One region of the Obesumbacterium proteus genome, then DNA from elsewhere that is predicted to be linked to it. Evidence: predicted binding sites of a transcription regulator. Region 1 holds the regulator's gene; each other region holds the start of a gene.
What was found. Region 1 encodes PurR, which represses purine synthesis genes. Its sites were predicted from a motif close to CANGCAAACGTTTGCNTG; they were not measured.

Region 2: the regulator PurR is predicted to act here: its motif matches at 2,264-2,281, upstream of glyA (serine hydroxymethyltransferase).
Region 3: the regulator PurR is predicted to act here: its motif matches at 1,623-1,640, upstream of cvpA (colicin V production protein).

Annotation. Positions count from the first base shown of each region.
Region 1 covers NZ_CP014608.1:3,360,317-3,365,015, reverse strand. The annotation lists gene DSM2777_RS16030 (C40 family peptidase) at 1-388, shown strand, start outside; gene sodB (superoxide dismutase [Fe]) at 739-1,317, shown strand; gene cydH (cytochrome bd-I oxidase subunit CydH) at 1,411-1,500, opposite strand; gene purR (HTH-type transcriptional repressor PurR) at 1,855-2,880, shown strand; gene DSM2777_RS16015 (ABC transporter permease) at 2,884-4,530, shown strand; gene DSM2777_RS16010 (ATP-binding cassette domain-containing protein) at 4,527-4,699, shown strand, end outside.
Region 2 covers NZ_CP014608.1:4,508,340-4,513,038, reverse strand. The annotation lists gene DSM2777_RS21135 (aldose 1-epimerase) at 1-162, shown strand, start outside; gene hmpA (NO-inducible flavohemoprotein) at 849-2,039, opposite strand; gene glyA (serine hydroxymethyltransferase) at 2,411-3,664, shown strand; gene DSM2777_RS21120 (PRD domain-containing protein) at 3,727-4,699, opposite strand, start outside.
Region 3 covers NZ_CP014608.1:3,879,099-3,883,797, reverse strand. The annotation lists gene folC (bifunctional tetrahydrofolate synthase/dihydrofolate synthase) at 1-591, shown strand, start outside; gene dedD (cell division protein DedD) at 607-1,419, shown strand; gene cvpA (colicin V production protein) at 1,698-2,213, shown strand; gene purF (amidophosphoribosyltransferase) at 2,235-3,752, shown strand; gene DSM2777_RS18230 (helix-turn-helix domain-containing protein) at 4,317-4,697, shown strand; gene DSM2777_RS18225 (UbiX family flavin prenyltransferase) at 4,694-4,699, shown strand, end outside.

The sequences.
Region 1 (4,699 bases):
GGCCATGAACAAGCTGATGAATCAGGTAGGAAAACCGTACCGCTGGGGTGGCGCATCACCAAGCACTGGTTTTGACTGCAGCGGATTGGTTTATTACGCCTATCAGGATTTGCTCAGCATTAAGATCCCTCGTACTGCCAATGAAATGTATCATCTGCGCGATGCGGCTCCGGTGAAAAAAACAGAGTTACAAAAAGGCGACTTAGTCTTCTTCTGTATTAATAATCGTGGTGCCGCCGATCACGTGGGTGTTTATATGGGTGAAGGCAAATTCATTCAGTCACCTCGCACCGGCGAACAAATTCGAATCAGCTATTTAGATAATGATTATTGGCAAGGGCACTACGTTGGCGCTCGCCGCGTAATGACGCCAAAAACGATTCGTTAATAACAGAAGGTCACGATTAAACCGATTCATGATAGGGATTAATTGCATTTTGTGATAATCCCTATCATTTAGATCTACTCCATCTTGGTATTATCCCCTCCCCTTATTTTCCTTCTGTCACCGTTTTGAACGAATGGTGCACAAATCGCCAATTGATAACCAAAAACAAAAATTTTGCCTGTTATTAGATTCAAAACTTGCTAAAATCGATCCCCATAACAAGAGATCAACAAGATCGTTTCAAATTTAAAAACCCGCTCACTGACATTAACGTTGGTGTGATGCATGAAACATAAAACACTTACGTGTAACTGTTTCATTGCAAAATAGAGCAATAATAGGAGAGAGCAATGTCTTTTGAATTACCTGCATTACCATACGAAAAAAACGCACTGGAACCGCACATCTCCGCAGAAACCTTGGAATACCATTACGGTAAGCACCACAATACCTATGTGGTAAACCTGAACAACCTGATAAAAGGCACTGAATTCGAAGGTAAATCACTGGAAGAGATCATCAAGACCTCTACTGGCGGTATCTTCAACAACGCCGCTCAGGTTTGGAACCACACCTTCTACTGGCATTGCCTGTCACCAAAAGGTGGCAACGCACCAACTGGCGCCGTGGCTGAAGCCATTAACAAAGCGTTTGGTTCATTTGATGCTTTCAAAGAAGAACTGACTAAATCTGCCATCGGTAACTTCGGTTCTGGTTGGACTTGGCTGGTTAAAAAAGCAGACGGTTCTTTGGCGATTGTAAACACCTCAAACGCTGCAACTCCACTGACCAACGGTGACAAACCACTGCTGACCGTGGACGTTTGGGAACACGCCTACTACATCGACTATCGCAATGCGCGTCCTAAGTATCTGGAGAACTTCTGGGCTCTGGTAAACTGGGAATTCGTGGCGAAAAACCTGGCATAAGTTTGCTGAGTGACGTACATGAAAAAGGCGGTCAATTGACCGCCTTTTGTTTTAGCCATGTTAACGGCTATCGATAGAAAACTTAGCGATAAATCAATGTAGCGCAGCAACAAAACTAAAGATAACAATCACAGCCAGTGCTGCGACCGTTGTCATTAGAGAATATTTCAGATCGGTTTCCATTTCTTCTTCTCCCGCATTTCGTTATCAGATCAATTTTGATTATACATAAACACTTGCAGAAAGTGTGTGAAATCATTTTCACATACCTTAAATGGGATCGCACGCAGTAAAACTTTCGATTATTCTTTCTGTTAACACACAATTTTGACTTCCCCTTTTGCATTTTATAGGCCAAAATTTACGGTTTACTGCTACGTATCAGCTTTCATAACGTAAAAGAATAGGCTGGCGCTTGATATATCCGCATATTCCTCTCTTTGATGCGATTGTAATCAGTGTATTTTGATGTACGTAAGCAAACGATTAACACAATAGCTATGTCATAGTTACATTAGCTTAGGAGTCATCTGTTTCATGGCAACGATTAAAGATGTGGCAAAACGCGCGGGCGTTTCAACCACGACAGTGTCTCACGTTATTAATAAGACGCGTTTTGTCGCAGAAGAGACCAAGACCGCTGTTTGGGAAGCGATTAAAGAATTGCACTACTCCCCCAGCGCCGTCGCCCGTAGCCTGAAAGTTAACCACACCAAATCGATCGGCTTGCTGGCGACGTCCAGCGAGGCGCCCTATTTTGCTGAGGTGATTGAGGCCGTTGAAAACGCCTGTTACAGCCAAGGCTATACGCTCATTCTATGTAACTCTCACAATAATCCTGAAAAGCAAAAAGCTTATTTAGCGATGCTGGCGCAAAAACGCGTCGATGGATTGTTAGTGATGTGTTCTGAATACCCAGAGAACCTGCTGCAAACCCTTGAGGACTACCGCAATATTCCAATGGTAGTGATGGACTGGGGAACGCAACGCAGTGATTTTACGGATGCCATTCAGGATAATGCGTTCGAAGGTGGCTATTTAGCTGGTCGCTATTTAATTGAACGTGGACATCGTGATATTGGCGCGATTACCGGTCAGCTTTCTCGTAACACCGGCGGCGGTCGCCTACGTGGCTTCCTGAAAGCCCTGCAAGAAGCCAATATTCCTGCCCGCGATGAGTGGATGGTAGAAGGCGATTTCGAACCAGAATCCGGTTACAAAGCGATGCATCAGATCCTGTCGCAAAAAAATCGCCCAACCGCAGTGTTTGTGGGCGGCGACATCATGGCGATGGGCGCAATTTGCGCCGCCGATGAGATGGGCTTGCGCGTACCGCAGGATATATCGGTGATCGGTTATGATAACGTGCGCAACGCTCGCTACTTCTCGCCAGCGTTGACCACCATCCACCAGCCGAAAGAGCGTTTGGGCTCAATGGCCTTTGACATGCTCCTAGACCGTATCGTGAGCAAGCGTGAAGATTCCCAAACGATTGAAGTGCATCCAAAACTCGTGGAACGTCGCTCCGTTGCCGATGGCCCATATCTGGATTATCGCCGCTAAGTGATGAAGAACAGCCCTTATCTTTTAGCGCTGTTCCCCGTTGTGCTGTTCTTAGCAGGAGCGTTGCCAATATTGGCGGCGCTCTTGGCGCTGACTCAGCCACTGTCTGACATTTCCACGCTCAATACATTCACCCAGCCGTGGGCGCTTTTATTCCAATGGCCGGGGTTAGTGCGCTCGGTTGGCCTAAGCTTATGGAGCGCAATTGCCGCAACGTTAATATCACTTTGGTTGGCATTAGCGCTTTGCGGACAGGTTATACAGCGCGCCAGCGGCACTGCTCGGGCTATTTCAAGCGCGATTTTGGCCATGCCGCATATTGCGCTGGCAACCGGCCTCATACTGCTGTTATCCCCTTCAGGCTGGCTGCTCAGGATTATATCCCCAGCACTGACGAGTTTTGTGCGCCCGCCAGATTGGACGATCGTCAATGACCCTTATGCCCTGTCCTTAATTCTTTTACTGGTGATCAAAGAGACGCCTTTTTTATTTTTGATGGCGTTTAATATCGCGGGCCGAATCGATGTCGTCCGCCAAATACAGGCGGGTAACGCATTGGGTTACCACAGTGAGAAAGTCTGGTGGTCGCTGTTAGTCCCGCAAATACTGGTGGCTCTGCGTCTACCGCTGTTTTGCGTACTTGCCTTTGGCCTATCCGCCGTGGATATTGCCATTCTATTGGGACCCCAGCAGCCAACCACCTTGGCGTTGTTAGTTTGGCAATGGATCAGTGAACCATCCATGCGGCATCAATCTCTCGCTGCCGCTGGCACGCTGCTGCTTATTGTTATCACGTTAGTTTGCTTTGTTGCATGGCGTTGTGTTGAAAAAATCTGGCTGAAATATTGCCGCAACGCTTATGGACGAAGACGTAATACGTGGCGTATACCCCTTACCCCGCTCTGGGTGATTGGCATTCTATTAACGCTAGGCGCGTATACGGTACTCTTCGTTTGGTCGGTTGCGTGGCGTTGGCCTTTCTCATCTTCTTTTCCGCTACAGTGGACCTATGATTATTGGCTTACCAGCATTCATCAGCTTAGTGCGCCGATTATAAATAGTCTGCTGATTGCCTGTATGGCAAACCTATTGAGCTTAGTGCTGTGCGTTGGGTTTTTAGAATGGCAGTTTTATACGCGTAGAAATACAAATTTATGGCTTCTGCTCGCCCCTCTGTTGATTCCACAAATCAGCCTGATTTTCGGCTTGCAGCACATGGCCGCTTGGTTGGATGTGATTGGTCTGCTGCCCAGCGTGATCTTTGCCCATATGGTGTTTGTCGTTCCGTACTATTTTCTTAGCCTCAGCGGCGCGTGGCAGACTTTCGATTCGCGGCTGATCTACACCGCACAATCTCTTGGGAAGTCGCCCTGGGCGTGTTTCTGGCGTATTAAGATCCGTTTGTTGAATAAACCACTGGCGCTTTCCGTAGCGCTAGGTTTTGCGGTTAGCATGGGATTATATTTACCCACGCTAGGCTTGGGCGCTGGGCGCTTCCCCACGCTAGCAACGGAAACCGTTGCCTATGCATCCGGTATCGATCGCCGCATGGCTGCCGTTGCCGCTTTGTGGCAAACGTTCATTCCGCTTTTGGTTTACGGTATCGCGCTATTTCTGCCATTCATACTGACAAGGAACAAAAAACTGTGACGGTTTTAGCGTTTGAGCAATTTCAAGTTTTGCTGCATGGCACGCCGCTAACTTCAGCGTTGAATACCCGCGTCGAAGGCGGCCAAATACTGACGCTGATGGGGCCAAGCGGCTGCGGGAAATCGAGCTTATTGCTGGCGATGGCGGGACATGCTCATGCTCCTCTATC
Region 2 (4,699 bases), 1.1 Mb from region 1:
TCCTACCTGATGCTGTTTCAAATGCCTGATGAACCGTTTATCTGCCTTGAACCGCAAAGCCACCCTGTCGATGCCCACAATATGGATGGACAACCAGGGCTGGTGTTGTTGGGGAAAGGGGAGATGACGGAGATGGGGATGAGGGTGGAGGTGAACGACTAAACCGTTGATGAAAGTGTGGATAGCCAACGTCTGAATATTTTAACTATGGTGCATGTTACGTCCGCCTAAAATATCTAGCCATACATTAGCACTGTGCAGGCGTCCGTGTCGGAGGGCTCAAGCGCCGCCCTCCGACGCCTCGGCTTGGCACCGTTCTCCAGCCTGCTGCGCAGGTTCCCTCATTTCGTCATTCCGGCTTTTACGGAACGAACGGCAATCGCCATCCTGGCTCCTCCGTTCTTTCGCCGACGTCCCTGTCGGCGAATCCTAGCCTTCATTCCTCTCTTCGGCTGAAGAACAACGTGCCGAAAAAGGGCAACAGCAAACTAACTAAGCAAAAACGAAAGATAACGATTTTTTACTTTTTAAGTTTAAGTCTTGGCAGTTAGGGCAGTGGAAACAGGAGGTTTCCACTAGGGGAGGAGGCGCCATGGATGGCGCATGCCGACCCGGCGCGGAGATGGCATTGCGGATAAAAGAGCGCGGGTTAAGGGTGGGCGCTCTGGCCCACCCTTATCGGACGCCTTCAACAGAGTGGCATGTGAAAGCCGCTGCTGACTGGCGGTCGAAACCTTACACAGTGATCACATAAACAACGGCGGCCGAAACCTTACACAGTGATCACATTAACAACGGCGTTCGAAACCTTACACAATGCTCACATAATCAACGTGTGATAAGAATCCTCACACCACCTTATGTGGCCCAAAACACTCATAGTGCATACGGTCTGCATCGACGCCCAGTCCTTGTAACTGCTTGGCGACATGTTGCATAAATCCAACTGGGCCGCAGAAGTAGTAATGCATTTCTGGGTTACTCAATTTCTCAGCGAGTGGGGTGATATCCATTAATCCCTGATAGTTGAAGTCGATATCAATGCGATCGTCAGCGCTGATTTCTTGCAGCCAGACGTGGCTTTGAGCCTGAGGCATTGCGGAGATAATGGTGTTAACTTCATCGGCAAAGGCGCGAACCTTGCTGTTTTCAGCTGCGTGTAACCACTGAATTTCGCCCTGATGGCCGCGAGCCTGTAACGTGCGCAGCATGCCGAGCATTGGCGTTTGGCCGACGCCGCCAGAAATTAATGCAACAGGCGTGTTTTCTTTAACTTCTAAGAAGAAATCACCGTGCGGAGGTGCGATTTGGATCACGGCGCCTTCTTGCGCGATATCATGCATAAAATTCGAGACTTGCCCCTGACCTTCACGTTTTACGGCAATGCGATAGTATTCGCCGTTTGGCTCATTGGTCAGAGAATATTGACGAATTTCCTGATGCGGCAGGCTTGGGTGGCGGATATAGACAGCCAAATATTGACCCGGCTGGAAATCGGCCACGCGGTTTCCATCTTCAGGCACCAAAATGAAGCTGGTGATTAAGTCGCTTTGCTTCTCTTTCTTGAGGATTTTGAACGGTCGAAGTTCACGCCAGCCGCCCTCAGTGGTTTCACTTTGCTGATAAATCTGGGATTCACGCTGGATAAAGACATCGGCTAAAACGCCATAGGCTTTGCCCCATGCCTCCAGAACTTCGTCACCCGGATTAAACATTTCTTCTAAGGTTTTTAGTAGGTGATGACCGACGATTTGATACTGTTCTGGCTTAATATTAAAGCTGGCGTGCTTCTGGGCAATGCGTTCAACGGCGGGCAGCAGCGCGGCTAGATTTTCAATATTAGTGGCGTAAGCACAAATCGCGTTAAACAGCGCTTCACGCTGATCGCCATTGCGCTGGTTACTCATATTAAAAATCTCTTTTAGCTCAGGATTGTGCTCAAACATCCGGTCGTAAAAGTGTGCTGTGAGCTTTGGCCCCGTAGCCGCTAATAGTGGAATAGTGGATTTAACGGTGGCGATGGTTTGGCTATCCAACATAAAAAATGTCCTCGTTATTGCAGGTGTTTTAATTGATGTATTTTAAATGCAACTTACAGATTTTTCTTTGAGCTGTAAATCCCTATTTTTGTTGTGCTGATGTTATTTACATAGCGTTTTTATCGCTTTTGTTTCGCCAAGGTGAAATTGTTGCATATCACATTTGAAGAAAACTCCTGCTGGCATGCGTCTTCATGTGCAGTATTAAAGCCTTATGCAGCGCCAAGCCAAACGTTTGCGTAAAAACATGGCCTAGGGTCTATCGTAACAAGGTGAAAACATATTACACTGTGGGCAGTCGCCTTACGGGGTGTGTTTTTATTGAACAATAGCGAATAGACAATTCAGGTTAGCTGAGTCAGGAGAAGCGGATGTTAAAGCGTGAAATGAACATTGCCGATTACGATGCCGAGCTGTGGCAGGCAATGGAGCAGGAAGTCGTGCGTCAGGAAGAGCACATTGAGCTTATCGCATCAGAAAACTATACCAGCCCGCGTGTTATGCAGGCTCAGGGCTCTCAGCTGACCAACAAATATGCTGAAGGTTATCCGGGCAAGCGCTATTACGGCGGTTGCGAATACGTTGATGTTGTTGAACAACTGGCAATCGATCGTGCGAAAGAGCTGTTTGGCGCTGATTATGCCAACGTCCAGCCGCACTCCGGTTCTCAGGCAAACTTTGCCGTATACACTGCGCTGTTACAGCCAGGTGATACCGTGCTGGGCATGAACTTGGCGCACGGCGGCCATTTAACTCACGGTTCTCCGGTTAACTTCTCCGGCAAACTGTACAACATCGTTCCTTACGGTATTGATGAAAGCGGTCATATCGACTATGACGACTTGGCCGCTCAAGCTGAAAAACACCAGCCGAAAATGATCATCGGTGGTTTCTCTGCTTATTCTGGCGTGGTTGACTGGGCGAAAATGCGCGAAATTGCTGACCGCATCGGCGCTTATCTGTTTGTCGATATGGCTCACGTTGCTGGTTTAGTGGCTGCGGGTGTTTATCCAAACCCTGTTCCTCATGCGCATGTTGTGACTACCACGACGCACAAAACCTTGGCAGGTCCGCGTGGCGGCCTGATTTTGGCCAACGGTGGCAGCGAGGAGATGTATAAAAAGCTGAACTCAGCGGTATTCCCTGGCGCACAGGGTGGTCCACTGATGCACGTGATTGCCGGTAAAGCCGTTGCCCTGAAAGAAGCAATGGAGCCTGAGTTCAAGGCTTACCAGCAGCTGGTTGCTAAAAACGCGAAAGCGATGGTCGAAGTATTCCTGAACCGTGGTTACAAAGTGGTTTCCGGCGGTACTGAAAACCATCTGTTCCTGCTGGATCTGGTTGATAAAAATATCACCGGTAAAGATGCTGATGCCGCACTGGGCCGTGCAAATATCACCGTGAACAAAAACAGCGTGCCTAACGATCCGAAGAGCCCGTTTGTGACTTCAGGTGTTCGTGTGGGTACTCCGGCTATTACCCGCCGTGGCTTTAAAGAAGCTGACGCACGTGAATTGGCTGGTTGGATGTGTGACGTGTTGGATAACATCAACGACGAAGCCACCATCGAACGTACTAAACAGAAAGTATTGGATATTTGCGCACGCCTGCCGGTTTACGCATAATCTTTATTGCTTGATGTGAAAAGCCCGCTTTGAAAGCGGGCTTTTTTGTTTCTGAAAACCGTCTATTTGTCTGCCAGTACGCCCTCCTGCATCAGCCATGCGCCAAAGCTCACGGCGATCAGACAAAGCTCTTCAGGCGGAAAATGAATATGGTAATCGCGTTCGATATGACGAACGGCCTGTTGAGTCATATTCATTAAGCCGGGATAAAGCAGTTCGATTTCATCCAATAACAGATTACTGATTTTTAAACCAAATAAGCATCGCTCAATCGCGGGCCCCATATGGGCAAACAGCTGAGTACAAAGCTGTTCTCGATGGCTAAATGTGACGCGAGTGGCCTGTTCTATTTGCCGAATGGCAAACTCGATCTCATCCATCAAGCGACGATCTTCAGGGTAAGCGTGGGGCAAATAACGGTAGGTTTTGATAAGCGTTAATAACAGCGTGGTAAATTCTGATTCAAGTTCCAGTGCGGGATCTGGCAATTGCCCATAGGCGGCATGACATAGATTTCTCGCCACACTATATTCTTCTTTGGCTTGCAGCCAGCGTTTTAGATGCGCAGGAAAGACCGGGAGCTGTGTCGTTTGCCTTTGATAATGGCTGTAGTGTAAGAAAGACTGAATAAGATCGCGATGCTGGTCGCTAAAACTACGCTGCAAGGTGGCTTCGGCCTGAGCGAGCACATCAATAATTTGCTGCGAAAAATGAGCTGTAGTGATACCCGTAGGGCTTTCATTGATGCGGGGCACAAAAATAGTTTCAATACTGTTGGGAACAAGCCGCTGAGAGCGCCTTAACCAATGCAGCAAACAAAGCCGCTGATCGTAAGCCGAGCCTTGTAGCCGATAGCCTTGTTTAGGATGGAAGATCACACGCAGTGCATGAAACCGCATGATTTCCTGCGCCACGCTGTGAATATCTAATTCGGCTTGTGCGGGCAAAACGCGATTAATCCGGCTAACGGTGGCCAGATGTAGCGGGGTTGTCGGTGTGAAAAGCAATAGCACAAGATTACAGTGCCTTTGCTGT
Region 3 (4,699 bases), 520 kb from region 1:
TTCAGCGCCACCCAGCACGACTGGCAGTGGCAGGATGCAGACACCACGTGGTCGCATCTTCCACTACCGAAAGTGCCATTGCCTAATGCCGCCACCGCGCTGGCTGCGCTGCGTCATTGTGATCTTAAAGTCGATGAAGCGGCTATTCGCCAAGGGCTTGAAACCGCACAGTTACCTGGCCGGTTCCAAATTGTCAGCGAGCAGCCTTTGCTGATTTTGGATGTGGCACATAACCCTCATGCGGCAGGTTATCTGGCGGGGCGTTTGCAGCAGCTGCTAGAACAGCGTCCGGCTACGCAGCCTCGGCGCGTTCGTGCCGTCGTGGGAATGTTGGAAGATAAAGATATTGCGGGCACGCTGGCGTGTTTAAAACCGTTGATCGATGATTGGTACTGTGCGCCGCTGGAAGGGCCGCGTGGTGCTCCGGTCGCGCGTTTGGCTGAACATTTGGATGAACCAAACGTGTTTACCGACGTCGAAAGTGCGTGGCGAAAAGCGATGCATGATGCAGCTCCGCAGGATATCGTGATTGTTTGTGGCTCATTCCATACCGTTGCGCATGTTATGGCGGTATTAGAAACGCATCACTAGAAACGGAGAGAGCGAGTGGCAAGTAAGTTTCAGAATCGACTGGTTGGCTCGGTCATTATCGTTGCGCTGGGCGTAATCGTTTTGCCCGGTTTGTTAGACGGGCAGAAAAAACATTATCAGGATGAGTTTGCTGCTATTCCGCTGGTGCCAAAGCCAGGTGAGGATGATCCTACGGACGTTATTCCTCCGGTAACTCAACCTCTGAGCGAAACGCCTCAGATACCGCAGGAAGGCGCGAATGCTCAGACGCCGATGGATAACGGTAACGTGCCGACTCAGGACCGTGAAGGCGCAAGCACGGCGGTTTCGTCTAATACCCACCAAGGGCGCGGAGACATGGTTGAGTTGAAGCCGGTTGAAAGTAAGCCGGTGGAAAATAAACCTGTTGAACAGCCAAAACCGGTGAAGAAACCCGTTGAGAAGCCGAAACCAGTCGAACCACCGAAAATGGTAGAAGCGAAGCCGAAACCGGTCGAGAAACCCGTTGAACAGCCGAAGCCGGTTGAGCAACCAAAACCGGTCGAACAGCCTAAGCCAGTAGAGCAAACTAAACCTGCTGCGGTGCCGGAAGAAAAAGCACCGGCGGGGCAGGCGTATGTGGTGCAGCTAGGGGCATTACGCAATGCGTCTAAAGCGAGCGAGATTGTGGCTAAGCTGCGGTTGTCCGGTTACCGTGCTTATACGGTGCCAGCGTCGCCGGTGCAGGGCGAAATCACGCGTCTGTTTGTCGGGCCTGATGCCTCTAAACAAAAACTACAGTCTGCTTTGCCTGAACTTAATAGCATTAGTGGCTTGAATGGTCAGGTGCGCAGCTATAGCGGTAAATAGCGGTCGATAGGCGTTTCGAACGTCAATTCATCTAAACGATGAATCGTGTTCGATTTTACAGCAGCTTTGCTCCCAGCGATGAGAGCAGGGCTGTTGTTCTATTTGGATTGATACATTTGGGCGTTGGTTTAGTCGAGGGTACAAGCTGAATCTGTGTCAAATTTTTATGAGAATAAAATTTGCGAACAGGAAGGGAAATCCTCTACGCAAACGTTTTCTTTTTCTGTTAGAATTCGCCGCGAACTGGATGCCGAGGCAATTCTTGAATTGGAATAGTCATGGTTTGGATTGATTGGGTCATTATTGGCATCATCGGATTTTCGGCGTTAGTGAGCCTGATCCGAGGATTTGTGCGAGAAGCGTTGTCATTGGTTACGTGGGGGGCAGCATTCTTTGTCGCCAGCCATTTCTACACCTATCTCGCTGTCTACTTCACTCGTTTCGAAGATGCGCTGGTGCGTAACGGCATCGCGATTGCGATCCTATTTGTTGCAACGTTGATTGTCGGTGCCATTGTTAACTATGTGATTGGTTCGCTGGTAGAGCGAACCGGATTGAGCGGAACTGACCGCGTGCTGGGCATCTGTTTTGGTGCACTGCGTGGGGTGCTGATTGTCTCGGCGATTCTGTTCTTTTTGGATACCTTTACCTCGATGGCACAAAGTGCAGACTGGAAACAGTCACAGCTCATCCCACAGTTCAGTTACATCATCAGGTGGTTCTTTGACTACCTGCAGAGCACGTCGAGTTTCATACCGGAGCATTTGCCTTCTATTCCGCTCCCGCTCCGGTAACGCTGATGAGGAAATGACAACATGTGCGGTATTGTCGGTATCGCCGGTTTTACACCGGTAAACCAGTCGATTTATGATGCGTTAACGGTGCTTCAACACCGTGGGCAAGATGCCGCAGGCATCGTCACTATTGATGCCAATAATGGCTTCCGTTTGCGTAAGGCGAACGGTTTGGTGAAAGATGTGTTTGAAGCACGGCATATGTTACGCCTGCAGGGCAATATGGGTATCGGCCACGTTCGCTACCCAATGGCAGGCAGTTCCAGCGCATCCGAGGCGCAGCCGTTTTATGTCAACTCCCCATTCGGTATTACTTTGGCGCACAATGGTAATCTGACCAACGCGCACGAACTTAAGCAGAAACTGTTTGAGCGTGCGCGTCGCCACGTCAATACCACGTCTGATTCTGAAATTCTGCTGAATATCTTTGCTCACGAGCTGGATCGTTTTGACCACTATCCGCTGGAGTCCGATAACGTGTTTGCTGCCGTGGCGGCGACGCACCAGCAGATCCGTGGGGCTTACGCCTGCGTGCTGATGATCATTGGTCACGGTATGGTTGCTTTCCGCGACCCTAACGGCATTCGTCCATTGGTGATTGGTAAGCGTGATTTGGAAGATGGCCGTGTTGAGTACATGGTAGCTTCTGAGAGCGTGGCCTTGGATACCTTAGGCTTTGAGTTCATCCGTGACGTTGCGCCGGGTGAAGCGATTTATGTCACTGAAAAAGGGCAGCTGTTTACCCGCCAGTGTGCAGATAATCCGAAGAGCAATCCTTGCCTGTTTGAGTACGTTTATTTTGCTCGCCCAGACTCCTTTATCGACAAAATTTCTGTCTATAGCGCCCGTGTGCGCATGGGGCAGAAATTAGGCGCGAAAATCGCCCGTGAGTGGGAAGATCTGGATATCGACGTGGTTATTCCAATCCCTGAAACATCGTGTGATATCGCATTGGAGATTGCACGTATTCTGGAAAAACCGTATCGACAAGGTTTTGTTAAAAACCGCTACGTAGGACGCACGTTTATCATGCCGGGTCAGCAGGAGCGTCGCAAATCAGTGCGCCGCAAACTGAACGCGAACCGCGCAGAATTCCGTGATAAAAACGTGCTTCTGGTTGATGACTCCATCGTGCGCGGCACCACATCACAGCAGATTATGGAAATGGCGCGTGATGCAGGGGCGAAAAAAGTTTATTTAGCTTCTGCTGCACCTGAAATTCGTTTCCCTAACGTGTACGGCATTGATATGCCAAACGCGAACGAGCTGATTGCGCATGGTCGTGAGGTGAGTGAAATTGCCAAAATCATCGGCGCCGATGGTTTGATTTTCCAAGATCTCGACGATTTGATCGAAGCGGTACGTGAAGAAAACCCAGATATCGAACAGTTTGAATGCTCGGTATTTAACGGGATTTACGTCACGAAAGATGTGGATCAGGGTTATCTGGATTACCTGCAATCCCTGCGCAGCGATGACGCAAAAGCGATTCGCGGCCAGGAAGAAGCAGAGAATCTTGAGATGCATAACGAAGGGTAAGCTGGTTCAGTAGCCTATTCTTGATATTATTGCGGTGAAAGATTCCGTCCGCCTGTCAAATATTGAGTTTATTGGCACGTTAGTGTAGGCGTACGGGCAGAGACCACTAGCGCGTGGTCTCTGCACTCGCGCGCTTTTATCCGAGATGTCATTTCCGCTACGGTTTGGTATCGCCCATCCAGGGCGCCCCAAACTCCGCCGGTACATCCCTGTACCGGCGGCTCTCCCTACCAACACTTAAATAACTAAAAAGATAAGAAGATCTTTTATCTTTTTCATGTTGAAAGAATGCATTTTAGAGCCGCCAGCAGGGATGCTGGTGGCAGGTTGAGGGCGCACAGGATGTGCGCTCCGAAACCGGTCGGCCAAACAGCACGGTAAAAAGCGCGAGAGTGAAGAGGTTGCGCGCTGGCAACCTCTTCTCGGACGCTTACGCAATAGTTTAGGGAAGCGTAAAAGTTAACAGCGTACGAAACCTTGCACCGAGCCTCTATAAAAGATTGGTAAAAGTCCCAATTTGGGATAGGATCCATTAATCCTATTCTGAGGTTTGTGGAGTGGTAGATGAATATTCGCCCCATCCGTAATGAACAAGATTACAAAGCTGCGTTGAAAGAGGTATCGCCCCTTTTTGATAATCCTCCAAAACCGAACACGCCTGAAGGGGATAGTTTTGAAGTTATGCTTACTCTGATAGAAGCATATGAGTCTAAACATTTTCCAGTTGATCTTCCCGATCCTGTTGAAGCAATCAAGTTTCGCATGGAGCAATCTGGTTTGACAGTTCGCGATCTGACTGCGGCGATTGGCAACCCAAATCGAGTGTACGAAGTATTAAATCGTAAACGTAATTTAACGTTACCGATGATCCGACGGTTACACACGTTGTTTGGCATTCCTGCCGAATGCCTGATTAAATCTGCAAAAGTAGGCCAACACTCATGAAA